Regions from separate parts of the Aliidongia sp. genome, predicted to be linked through region 1. Evidence: riboswitches for the same ligand, from Rfam matches in the RefSeq annotation. Region 1 holds a riboswitch; the other holds the start of a gene.

Evidence for each region. Region 1 has a riboswitch for cobalamin ahead of VGV37_RS28140 (ABC transporter ATP-binding protein). Riboswitches for the same ligand answer to the same signal wherever they lie in the genome.
Region 2: another riboswitch for cobalamin. It lies ahead of VGV37_RS27640 (ribonucleoside-diphosphate reductase subunit alpha); the one in region 1 lies ahead of VGV37_RS28140 (ABC transporter ATP-binding protein).

What each region holds. Positions count from the first base shown of each region.
Region 1 is NZ_DASZBY010000146.1:20,785-26,419, reverse strand. Features, by position in the region: gene VGV37_RS28150 (iron ABC transporter permease) at 1-167, opposite strand, end outside; gene VGV37_RS28145 (ABC transporter substrate-binding protein) at 164-1,114, opposite strand; gene VGV37_RS28140 (ABC transporter ATP-binding protein) at 1,119-1,922, opposite strand; cobalamin riboswitch at 2,024-2,236, opposite strand; gene VGV37_RS28135 (LysR substrate-binding domain-containing protein) at 2,256-3,146, opposite strand; gene VGV37_RS28130 (arginase family protein) at 3,258-4,304, shown strand; gene VGV37_RS28125 (hypothetical protein) at 4,348-4,905, shown strand; gene VGV37_RS28120 (PhzF family phenazine biosynthesis protein) at 4,927-5,635, opposite strand, start outside.
Region 2 is NZ_DASZBY010000143.1:26,697-32,331, forward strand. Features, by position in the region: gene VGV37_RS27625 (CbtA family protein) at 1-738, shown strand; gene VGV37_RS27630 (DUF1636 domain-containing protein) at 762-1,145, opposite strand; gene VGV37_RS27635 (ribonucleotide-diphosphate reductase subunit beta) at 1,142-2,221, opposite strand; gene VGV37_RS27640 (ribonucleoside-diphosphate reductase subunit alpha) at 2,218-4,026, opposite strand; cobalamin riboswitch at 4,273-4,482, opposite strand; gene VGV37_RS27645 (helix-turn-helix transcriptional regulator) at 4,569-5,351, opposite strand; gene VGV37_RS27650 (nuclear transport factor 2 family protein) at 5,586-5,635, shown strand, end outside.

The DNA.
Region 1 (5,635 bases):
ACGATGGCGGCGGCGCCGGTCGCCGACGCCGGATCAGGCCGGCCGAACAGATGGTCGGCCAGGATCCGCGCCACCGTCGCGGGGGGGATCCAGACCGGTCCGATGCCCGTCGACACCAGGATGACCGCGACCAGCAGGCCGATCAGCGCAAGCGGAAGCCCCCTCACGGGAAACGATCCGGATGGAATGCCCGTGCCAGGCTCTCGACCGCGCCGATGTTGCGCACGCCGGGCGTGGCCGCATCGTAGGGGATCACCACGAACCGGTCGTGCCGGACGGCGTCGATCCCGGTGAGCGCCGGATTGCCCTTCAGGAACGCGATCTTCTGTTCCGGCGTCGTGACGTCATAGTCGACGATCAGGATGAACGCGGGATCGCGCGCCACCACCGCCTCCCACGACACGCGGGTCCAGCTGTTCGGCACGTCGTCCATCACGTTGCGTCCGCCGGCCGCGGCGATCAGCGCGGTCGGCATGGCGTTGCCGCCCGCCGTCTCCGGCGCGTCCTCGCCGGAATCATAGACGAAGACCCGTGCCGGCGCCGCGTCCTTCAGGCGGGCGGCGACCGCGCCGATGCGCTCGGCAAAGCCGGCGGCAAGCGCGTGGGCGCGTTCTTCGACGCCGAAGATCCGGCCGATGGCGATCAGGTCCTGGTACATGTCGTCGAGCCTGGCCGCCGGTCGCGGCCCCAGATGAACGCAGGATTCGCGGATCGCATAGCTCTTGATGCCGTGGTCCGCCAGCGTGTCCGGCGTCACGTCGCCGCCGACCCGCATGCCGTAGCTCCAGCCGGCAAAATAGAAGTCCGTCCGAGCGCCGAGCAGGACCTCGAGCGATGGGTATTTCTGGCTGAGTTCCGGCACGCCCCCGAGCCTGCCCTGCAGGTCCGGCGCGATCTTGTTCCAGCCGCTGACGCCGCTGAACCCGGCCATATGGTCCTGCAGATCCAGTGCCAGCAGGGTGTCGGTGATGTTCACGTCGTTGCTGACCGCACGCACCGGCGCCCGGTCGAACGTCTCGGGCACGCCGCAATTGTCGATCGTGACCGGGAAGCCGCTGGCCGAAGCCTGGACCACCCAGAGACCGGAGAGGAGAAGGATCGAAAACAGGCGCATCGGTTCAGGCCTCGTAGCGGAGCGAGACGCGGCCGTCGGGCCTTGTGTCGACCGTGGCCTCGAGGCCGAAGGTCCGGGCGATCGACGCGGGCGTGAAGATCTCGGCCGGCGTGCCGGCGGCGACGATGCGCCCGGCATCCAGCACATGGATCCGATCGCAATAGGCGGCGGCCTGGTTCAGGTCGTGGAGCGAGGCCAGCACGCTGACGCCCAGCCCGCGCACGAGCCGCAGCAGGTCGCGCTGGTGGCGGATGTCGAGATGGTTGGTCGGCTCGTCGAGGATCAGCAGGCGCGGCTGCTGGACGAGCGCGCGGGCGAAGAGGACGCGCTGCTTTTCCCCGCCGGACAGGAGGTCGAACGACCGGTCGGCGGCATCGGCCAGGTCGACGAGCGCCAGGGCATCCGCCACGATCCGCTGGTCCTGGGCACTCTCGTCGGCCATGCCGGCCAGATGCGGCGTGCGGCCGAGCGCCGCCATCTGGCGCACGGTCAGCCCGAAGCCACTCGGCGTCTCCTGCAGCACCGCGGCGATCCGGCGGGCCGCCGTCCGCGGGGCGATCTTCCAAAGGTCGATGCCGTCCAGCAGGACCGAGCCGGATTGGGGCCGATGGACCCGGTAGGCACAGCGCAGCAGCGAGGATTTACCGCCGCCGTTGGGTCCGACCAGGCCGACGAACGCGCCCGGTGCCACCCGCAGCGAAACGCCGTCGAGAATGCGTCGGCCCGGCACCGTCCAGACAATATCGTGCAGCACGAGGTCGGCCGCGGTGGCGGCAGGGTGGGCCGGCGATTGGATCGGTTCGGTCAAGCGGCGGCTCCGAGAGAGCGGGCTCGGGCCGAGGGGACGCATGGCGGGAGACGCGGCGGACGCCGCACCGGCAAGCGACCGACCAGGACACCCCGCCCGCGGACGTTACATCGATCACGGCAGGTCTCCTGGCTCGCGGGTCGCGGCGACTGCCTGGCCTTCCCGGTGCCTTGCGGCACCAGTGACGCTGTCGACAGCCGCTCACCGCTTACAGTTGCGGGGGCAGCACCGGCCTTGCCGATCGGATCGGCGCACCGGCTTCCCTCTTAGCCCCGGATCTTGCGAACCGGGGAACCGTGACGGCGGAATATGGCGCAGCGGCGCCCGGTGGCGTCAAGCGGAATGGCTGCCGCCGGGCGTGGTCACCTGGTCCGTCAGCCAGGCGATGAAGGCGCGGATTTTAGGTTCCCCAGTCCGGGCAGGGGCATGGACCAGATAGAACCAGTCCGGTCCCTCCAAGGTCACCGGAAACGGCTGGACGAGGGCGCCGCTCGCCAGTTCATCGGCGAAGAACCGGGGCGACAGCAGAGCGACGGCCTCGCCGGCGACGACGGTCTGGGCCGCCATCTCCTGGCTTTCCAGGCGCAGCCCGCCGGACGGCGGCTCGGCCGGCGTACCGGCGAGCGCAAACCAGCGCCGCCAATCCGCCGCGTCCTGCCACAGGCCGGGCAGGCCCAGCAGATCGCGGGGCTGCGCCAGCGGCGCGTGGGCCGACGCGAGCGCCGCACTGAGCAGGGGCGAGCGTAGGACCGGCATCAACGGCTGGGCGACCAGGGTCGGCCAGTCGCCCGATCCGCTGCGGATCGCCAGGTCCGCCTCGCCCTGGTCCAGGTCGGCGAAGCGGGTCGAAGACGCCATGTCCACGTCGTAGCCGGGATGCCTGGCCTGGAAATCGCCGAGCCGGCGCGCGAGGAAACGGCTGGCGAAAGTCGGCGCGGCGCTGATCTTGAGCGCCCGCCCGCCCGCATCCAGCGCGCCAAAGCCCCTGGCCAGGATGTCGAACCCCTGCTGGACCGACGGTGCCAGGGCGGCACCCGCCTCGCTCAGCGCCAGCCGCCCCGGCCGGCGGGTGAACAGGCTGACGCCGAGCCGCGCCTCGAGCTGCCGGATCTGCCAGCTGACCGCGGCCTGGGTCATGCCGAGTTCCTCGGCAGCCCGGGTGAAGTTCAGATGGCGCGAGGCAGCTTCGAACACGCGGATGGCGGCAAGTGGCGGCAGTCTCACGCGACGGCTCCCCATAAGGCAGCCTTGTGCATAGCAGATGGGGAACTCGTTTGTCCCAGGACGACCGCTGCACGAGGCTCAGCGCCTCCGATCCCGTGTCCAGGCGCCGCCATGTCCTTCTTGAAACCACCGTCACGCCGTACCGTCCTGGCCGGCTCCGTCGCGAGCTTCGGCCTGATGGCCCTGTCCGACGCCGCCGCGGCCATTGCCCCGCCCGGGATCAGCCTGATCGAGGCGCCCAGCAATCTAGGCCTGAGCCCGACCGGCCCGGGGCCGGAACCGGGCTGCTGGCAAGCGCCGGCAGCGTTCCGCCAGGCCGGATTTCAGGGGTCGCTGAGGCCGGCCGAAACGATCGTGCTCGATCGACCGGCCTATCGCGCCGAGGCACAGGCGGGCACGCGTCTGCGCAACGGTCTCACCATCCGCACCTATTCGGAGCGACTGGCGGCATCGGTGGCGAACGCGCTGGGCGCCGGCCGATTCCCCGTCGTGCTGGGCGGCGATTGCAGCATCCTGCTGGGATGCCTCCTGGGTGCCCGCCGCGCGGGTCGGCTGGGTCTCGTCCATATCGATGGCCACAGCGACTATGCCAACCCATCCAACTACGACACCACCCAGCGGCTGGGCGCGGCCGCGGGCATGGATCTGGCGCTCGCCACCGGCAAGGGCGAGGCGACTCTGACCCGATGGGACGGGGTGGCGGGCCCGTTGGTAGAGCCGCTCGATGCCGTGCAGTTGGGCGAACGCAACGTCGACGGGACGGGACATCCCTATCCCGACTTCCCGGCGGCCGGCATCGCCCAATGGACCGTCCAGGACATCGCCCGCATCGGCGTCGTACCGAGCGCCGGGGCTGCCCTGCAGCATCTGGCCGGTCGCGGGATCGATCGCTTCTGGATCCATCTCGATCTCGACGTCCTGGCCGAAAGCGTGCTGCCGGCCGTCGACAGCCCGGGCGAACCCGGCCTGGCGCTCGATGCGCTCGAAGAAATGCTGGTGCCGATCCTGGGCGATCCCGGGGCGCTCGGCATCGACGTCACGATCTACGATCCTGCGCGGGATCCGGACTGGCGCCATGCGCCGGCTTTGTCGCGCATGCTGCTTTCCTCGCTTCGGCACGCCGGTCGCGTCATGGAGCCGGAATCGCCTCCGGCCTGAGCGTCGCGCGGGCGCAAGTGCCAACCCATTCGGAGTGACCCTCATGCGCTGGCTGGCGTTCTCGACGATCTCGCTGCTTTGCTGCGCCGGAGCGCCCGCCGACGGGCGCACGCCGGCCCCCGCGGCGTCGGTGGCTGCCCCGACCGCGGCATCCGGGAGCCCGCTGTTCGACCGCCTGCTGGGCAGCTGGGACGTGACGTACGAAATCCACGACAAGGATGGCAAGCTGCGGACCTATCATGGCCAGGTGACCTACAGCTGGATCCTGGACGGCGCGGCGATGCAGGAGATCTGGACGTCGGATTCCCTGGACGGGACACCGAACCCCTATGGCACGGCGATCGGCTTCCATGACGCCAAGCACCAGCGCTGGACCCTGGTCTGGATCTATCCCGCCCAGGGCTCGACCCTCGTCGTCAACGGCGACGATGCAGAGGGCGGCTACACGCTGACCGGGCGTGACGCGGACGGCGCCATCCAACGATGGGCGATCGACGACGTCCAGACCGATACGTTCACCTCGCGCTTCGAGAGTTCCGCCGATGACGGCAGGACATGGCGGCTGCTGGGCGTGAACCACATGCAACGGCATCGCGCATAACGCCGCCACGCGGGATCCGCCTCAGACCTGCAGCACGCCACGCAGGACCACGACGCCCGATCCCGACAATTCCGGATCGGGCGCGAGGCGGACGTGGAGCAGGCTGCGCCGCCCCATCCGGACACCCTGCTCGATCGTCAGTTCGTTGTCGGCGGCCAACCGGCCCTGGGCGCCCAGATAGGCCGTGAGCGGACCCGCGGCGGTGCCGGTCGCCGAATCTTCCCACAGCCCCATTGCGGGATTGAAGAAGCGGGCATAGGCGTCGGCCGGCGCGCTCTGGTCGAAGGCATAGAGATAGCACCCCTCCGCCGCGGCGGACCGCAGGACCGTCACCAATTTCTCCGCCGACGGCTCCGCGCGGTCCACCGCCGCACGATCGAGCGCCCGCACCATCAGGTGGGCCGCACCCGTATCCGCCGCCCGCGGCGCCGGATCGGTCCGCAGGTCGTCCAGGCGCAGACCGAGCGCCTCGGCGAGCGGCTCCAACGTGTCGAGCGGCGTTCCCAGCCGCAAAGCCGCCTGCCGCATCCGGCCGTGAAGACGGCCATCCCGGGCCTGCAAGGTGATCGGCAAGACGTCATCGCCGATTTCCTGATGGAACGTCTTCGCCGTCTCCAGGGCACCGAGGTGGCCGTGGTAGCCGAGCCACAGCCATGCGCCCAAGGCATTGTGGCCGGCACCGAACACTTCGGCGCCGCTGGCGGTGAACGACCGCAGCTTCCAGTCGGCC
Region 2 (5,635 bases), on a different contig from region 1:
ATGGTTGGATCGCTCATCCTGCGGGGACTGCTCGTCGGGCTCGTCGCCGGCCTGCTGGCGTTCGGCTGCGCCAAATTCATCGGCGAGCCTCAGGTCGACCGGGCCATCGCCTTCGAAGCCCAGTTGGATGCGGCCAAGGGCGAGGCGCCCGATCCGGAGATCGTCAGCCGCGAAGTGCAGAGCACGGTCGGCCTGCTGACCGGCGTGCTGGTCTATGGCACCGCGATCGGCGGGTTGTTCGCCCTGGTTTTCGCCTTCGCCTCAGGCCGGGTCGGCCGGATCGGTCCGCGCGGCCTGTCGGCGCTGCTGTCGCTGGCGGGCTTCCTCGCGATCATTCTCGTGCCGCAGATCAAGTACCCGGCAAATCCGCCGTCGGTCGGCGATCCCGAGACGATCGGCCATCGCACCGCCTTGTTCTTCATCATGATCTCGATCTCGATCGCCAGCATGGTCGCCGCGATCAATCTGGGCCTGCGCCTCAAGGCTCGCTTGGGCGGCTGGAACGCCAGCCTGGCGGCGGCGGCCGCCTTCGTTCTCGTCATCGCCCTGGTGCAGTCGTTGCTGCCGGACATCAGCGAGGTGCCAGAGGATTTCCCCGCCATCGTCCTCTGGCGCTTCCGCGAAGCCTCGCTCGCCATTCATATCGTGCTGTGGGGCGGCATCGGGCTGGGCTTCGGCTGGCTGACCGAGCGCAGCGCCGGCCGGCGGTTCCAATTCCGGCCAGCCCGGGCGCATTGAAAAAAGCCACCTGAACCCGCGAATTATCGCGTTGGATTCGTCGGGATCTTCGCCAGGATCCCCCGCCTGAACGGCTCCGGCCGCTCGCTGCGCGGCAGGTCGCCGGTTTCGCTCGCGGCATATTGGGCGGCGAGGTCGAGCGCCGCCGCCGCGGTCTCCATAGTCGGCTGTTTGTCGCCGAACAGGTAGCTGGGCTTGCCCGGCGCGGACAGCGCCACGGTACATGCCCGGTCGCAGCCGCTCATGCATTCGACCGGATGCAGCGCCACATCGGCCCGGCCGTCCCAGCGGCGATAGAGCGTCTCGACCGCCGCGAACAGCTTGGCGCCGTCGCGCGGTGCGGCCGGGTCCGTGCCCGGCGGCCGGCAGGTCGTGCAGACATGCAGGACGTGCCGGACCGCGCTCATGCCGACTGGCGCGCCCGATCGAACATCGACCAGACGCCGTCCGCGCCGTCCCAGCTGCCCTTGCTGGCGCCCTTGGAATATTCGGTTGCGCGTTGCTCGAAGAAATTGGCGTGCTCGACCCCGTTCAGGATCTCGACCAGCCACGGCAGCGGATGCGGCTGGATCTGGCGGTAGCCGCTTTCCTCGACCGCGAAATAGCCGAACACCGGACGCAGCTTGAGCTGGGTCAGACGCCAGTCCGCGATGTAGCGGACATAGGCCTTGATGTCCTCCGGCGTCATGCCGTCGATATGGCCCAGGCTGAACGCCAGCTCGACGAAGCGTTCTTCCAGCCCGACCATGGTCTTGGCGACGTCGATGATGTCGTCGCGCACGGCGGCCGTCACCGCCCCCGTCTCGCGGTGCCATTCGTGGAACAGGCGGATGATGCCTTCGCAATGCAGGCTCTCGTCACGCACCGACCAGCTGACGATCTGGCCCATGCCGTTCATCTTGTTGTGGCGCGGGAAGTTCAGCAGCATCGCGAAGCTGGCGAACAGCGACATGCCTTCGGTGAAGGCGCCGAACATGGCCAGCGTGCGCGCCACGTCGCCGACCGTGCCCACGCCGAACGTGTGCATGTAGTCGGCCTTGGCCTTCATCTCGTCATAGTCGCGGAAGGCCTCGAACTCCGCCTGCGGCATGCCGAGCGTCTTCAACAGCAGCGCATAGGCGTCGATATGCACCGTCTCCATGTTGGTGAAGGCGGCCATCATCATCTGCACTTCCAGCGGCTGGAAGATCGGGATGTAGCGCTTCAGGTAATTGTCGCCGACCTCGACGTCCGACTGGGTGAAGAAGCGGAAGATCTGGGTCAGCAGGTTACGCTCGGCCCCGGTCACCCGGTCCGAGGCCCAGTCGCGGATGTCGGACCCGAGCGGCACTTCCTCACCCATCCAATGGGTCTGCTGCTGGCGCTTCCAGAATTCATAGGCCCAGGGATAGCGGTTGACGTCGTAGGTGCCGGTCGCGGTCAGGAGGCCGACCTTGCCGGTGCCGATGAGCGTGCGCGGGTCGAGCTGGATCAGGCTGCTCATTGACATGCCAGGCACTCCTCGTAGTCGCGTCGTTCGACCGGCGCCTCGATGCGCTCGGCCTTGTCCTGGGCACCGGCGAAACCGGCGCGGCTCAACGACTTGGAGCGGCAATAATACAGGCTCTTCACGCCACGCTTCCAGGCCGACCAATGCAGCATGTGCAGGTCCCATTTATCGATGTCGGCCGGCAGGTAGAGGTTGACCGACTGGCTCTGGCAGATGAATGGCGCGCGGTCGGCGGCGAACTCGATGATCCAGCGCGGGTCGATCTCGAACGCGGTGCGGAAGATCGATTTCTCATCGTCGCTGAGGAATTCCAGATGCTGGACCGAGCCTTCCTGCTCGACGATCGACTGCCAGGTCTCCGGCGTGTCGGCGCCCTTGTCGGCCAAGAGCTTGGTCAGGTACGGGTTGCGCACGACGAAGGCGCCGCTGAGCGTCTTGTGGTTGTAGACGTTGGCCGGGATCGGCTCGATGCAGGCGCTGGTGCCGCCGCAGATGATGCTGATCGACGCGGTCGGCGCGATTGCCAGCTTATGGCTGAACCGCGCCTGCATGCCGCGCTCGGCGGCATCCGGACAGGCGCCGCGTTCAGCCGCCAGCTCGACCGAGGCCGCATCGGCCTCGCGCCGGATCTTCTTGAAGATGCGCAGGTTCCACGACTTGGCGAGCGCACTTTCGAACGGAATGCCGCGCTGCTGCAGCAGGGAATGGAAGCCCATGACGCCAAGGCCGACCGACCGTTCGCGCATCGCCGAATAGCGGGCGTGCGCCATGCTATCGGGGGCGACGGTGATGAAATGGGTCAGCACATTGTCGAGGAAGCGCATCACGTCCTCGATCAGGCCCGGCTCCTCGGCCCACTCGTCCCAGGTCTCGACGTTCATCGAGGCCAGGCAGCAAACGGCCGTGCGTTCCTCATCGCGATGATCCATGCCGGTCGCGAGCGTGATCTCGCTGCACAGGTTCGAGGTCGTGACCTTGAGGCCCAGTTCGCGCTGGTGCTTCGGCAGGGCGCGATTGACCGAATCGATGAACAGCAGGTACGGCTCGCCGGTCTGCAGCCGGGTCTCGAGCACGCGCTGCCACAGCTGACGGGCATCGACCTCGCGCATGGTCTCGCCCGACTTCGGGCTGCGCAGGGCGAACGACTTGCCGTCGCGCACCGCATCCATGAACTCGTCGGTGACGTTGATCCCGTGGTGCAGGTTGAGGCCCTTGCGGTTGAAATCGCCGGACGCCTTGCGGATCTCCAGGAATTCCTCGATCTCCGGGTGATGGATGTCGAGATAGACCGCGGCCGAGCCGCGGCGCAGCGAGCCCTGGCTGATGGCGAGCGTCAGCCCGTCCATGACATGGATGAACGGGATGATGCCCGACGTCTCGCCCGCGCCCTTGACCGCTTCGCCGATGGAGCGGACCTGGCCCCAATAGGTGCCGATGCCACCGCCGTTCGAGGCCAATGCGACGTTCTCGTTCCAGGTATTGACGATGCCGTCGAGCGAATCGGGAACGGAATTGAGGAAGCAGGAAATCGGCAGGCCGCGCGTCGTGCCGCCGTTCGACAGGATCGGCGTCGCCGGCATGAACCACAGGCGCGAGATCGCGTCGTACAGCCGCTGGGCGTGGCGCACGTTGTCGGCGAAGGCACAGGCGACGCGGGCGAACATGTCCTGGTAGCTCTCGCCCGGCAGCAGGTAGCGATCACGCAGGGTCGCCTTGCCGAACGCGGTCAGCAGGTCGTCGCGGGCCCGGTCGAGCGTGAGGTCGGCGGGCTTCGGCTGCTGGAACAAGGGGCCGCCCATCGGCGCGTGGCGCACCGGCTCGGCCGGGACCGGTGCCGGCTCGGCCGGTTGCGGGCGCTTCGGTTCAGGCTGCTGCGATCCGGCAAGTTCAACGAGATTTCCGTCGCGGTCGAAATCGAAAGCAAGCGCTGACATCGGGTTCCCCATGCTTGAAACGAACGGGGTTCGAATCGGACGCCTTGCCCTGAGCGGCCCGACGGATGCCGGGACGGGGAGCATGCGACCGCCGGGACACCCCGCCCGCGGACGTATTCTTCAGCCACGGCAGGTTTCCTGGCTCGCGGGTCGCTGCGACTGTCTGGCCTTCCCGGCACCCGCTGGCGCCAGTGACGCGTATCGACAACCGCTCACCGCTTACAGTTGCGGGGGCAGCGCCGGCCTTGTCGCCCAGCGACGCACCGGCTTCCCTCAACCCCAGATCTTGCGATCCGAAGCACCGTGACTGTCTAGATTTAGCGCCAAACCGATGACTCGCGTCAAGGAATGTTTCGTCGGATCAGCACCCTGCCGACGCGCCTTGACGGCAGCGATACCCGTCCGGGTCAAACCCTGGTCGGGCCGAAATAGCGACTGGGCGTCGACCCGAGCGTGCGGCGGAACATAGCGGTGAAGGCGCTGGGGCTGTCGTAGCCCAGGTCCTGGGCGACCAGGGTTACCGACTGGCCCTCGGCCAGGCGCGCCAGCGCCTCGATCAGGCGAACCTGCTGGCGCCAGGTGCCGAAACTCATGCCGGTCTCGGCGCGGAACAGACGGGCGAGCGTGCGGGCCGACGCGCCGACCGAGCCCGCCCATACTTCCAGCACCTCGTCGCGCGCCGGGTCGTCGATCAGCGCCCGGCAGATCGCGAGCAGCCGCGGGTCGCGCGGCAGCGGCGCGTGCAGCGGCACGACCGGCACGGAACGCAGCTCGACCAGCACCAGGGCCGCGATCAGCGCCGCGCGTCCCGTCGGGTCCAGGCTATCGGGCGCGTAATCGGTCGCCGCCAGGATCAACTCGCGCAGCAGCGGCGCCACCTCGATCACGCCGCAGCGGGTCGGCAAGCTCGCCGACGCGTCTTTGGCGATATAGAGCGTGCGCATGGCGACCGGGCCGGACATGCGGATCTCGTGCGGCTCGCCAGAGGGCACCCAGACCGCCCGGTGGGTCGGCACGACCCAGGTGCCGTCGCGCGTGGTCACCCGCATCACGCCCGAGACCGCATAGACCAGCTGTGCCCGCTCGTGCGCATGCTCGCCGATCGAATGACCCGGCGGAAAATCCTTGGCCATGGCGACGACCTTGACCGGCGCGCGCTGATAGTCGTTGGGGTCGGTGCTGTGGGGCATGTCTCAGGCTCGGCCAGTATCGGGGCGACTGCAAGAGCGATCGATACCGGGATCCGCTTCGCCAATTGCGGGAGCGCACTGCACAAGGCCCGCGGCGGTTTTGAGCGAAACGGCCGGTCTCATTCCGGATCGGCGCGACGGCCCGACGGATCAAAGAGGCCCGCAGGGACCGAGACCTCTCCAACCCTCGCACGATCTGCTAGAAGAGTCCGGAGGCTTCCCGGGAGAGTACCGATGACCAACTCCGACACGGCGCTCAGCCAGAACCTGGAATTCTATCGCGC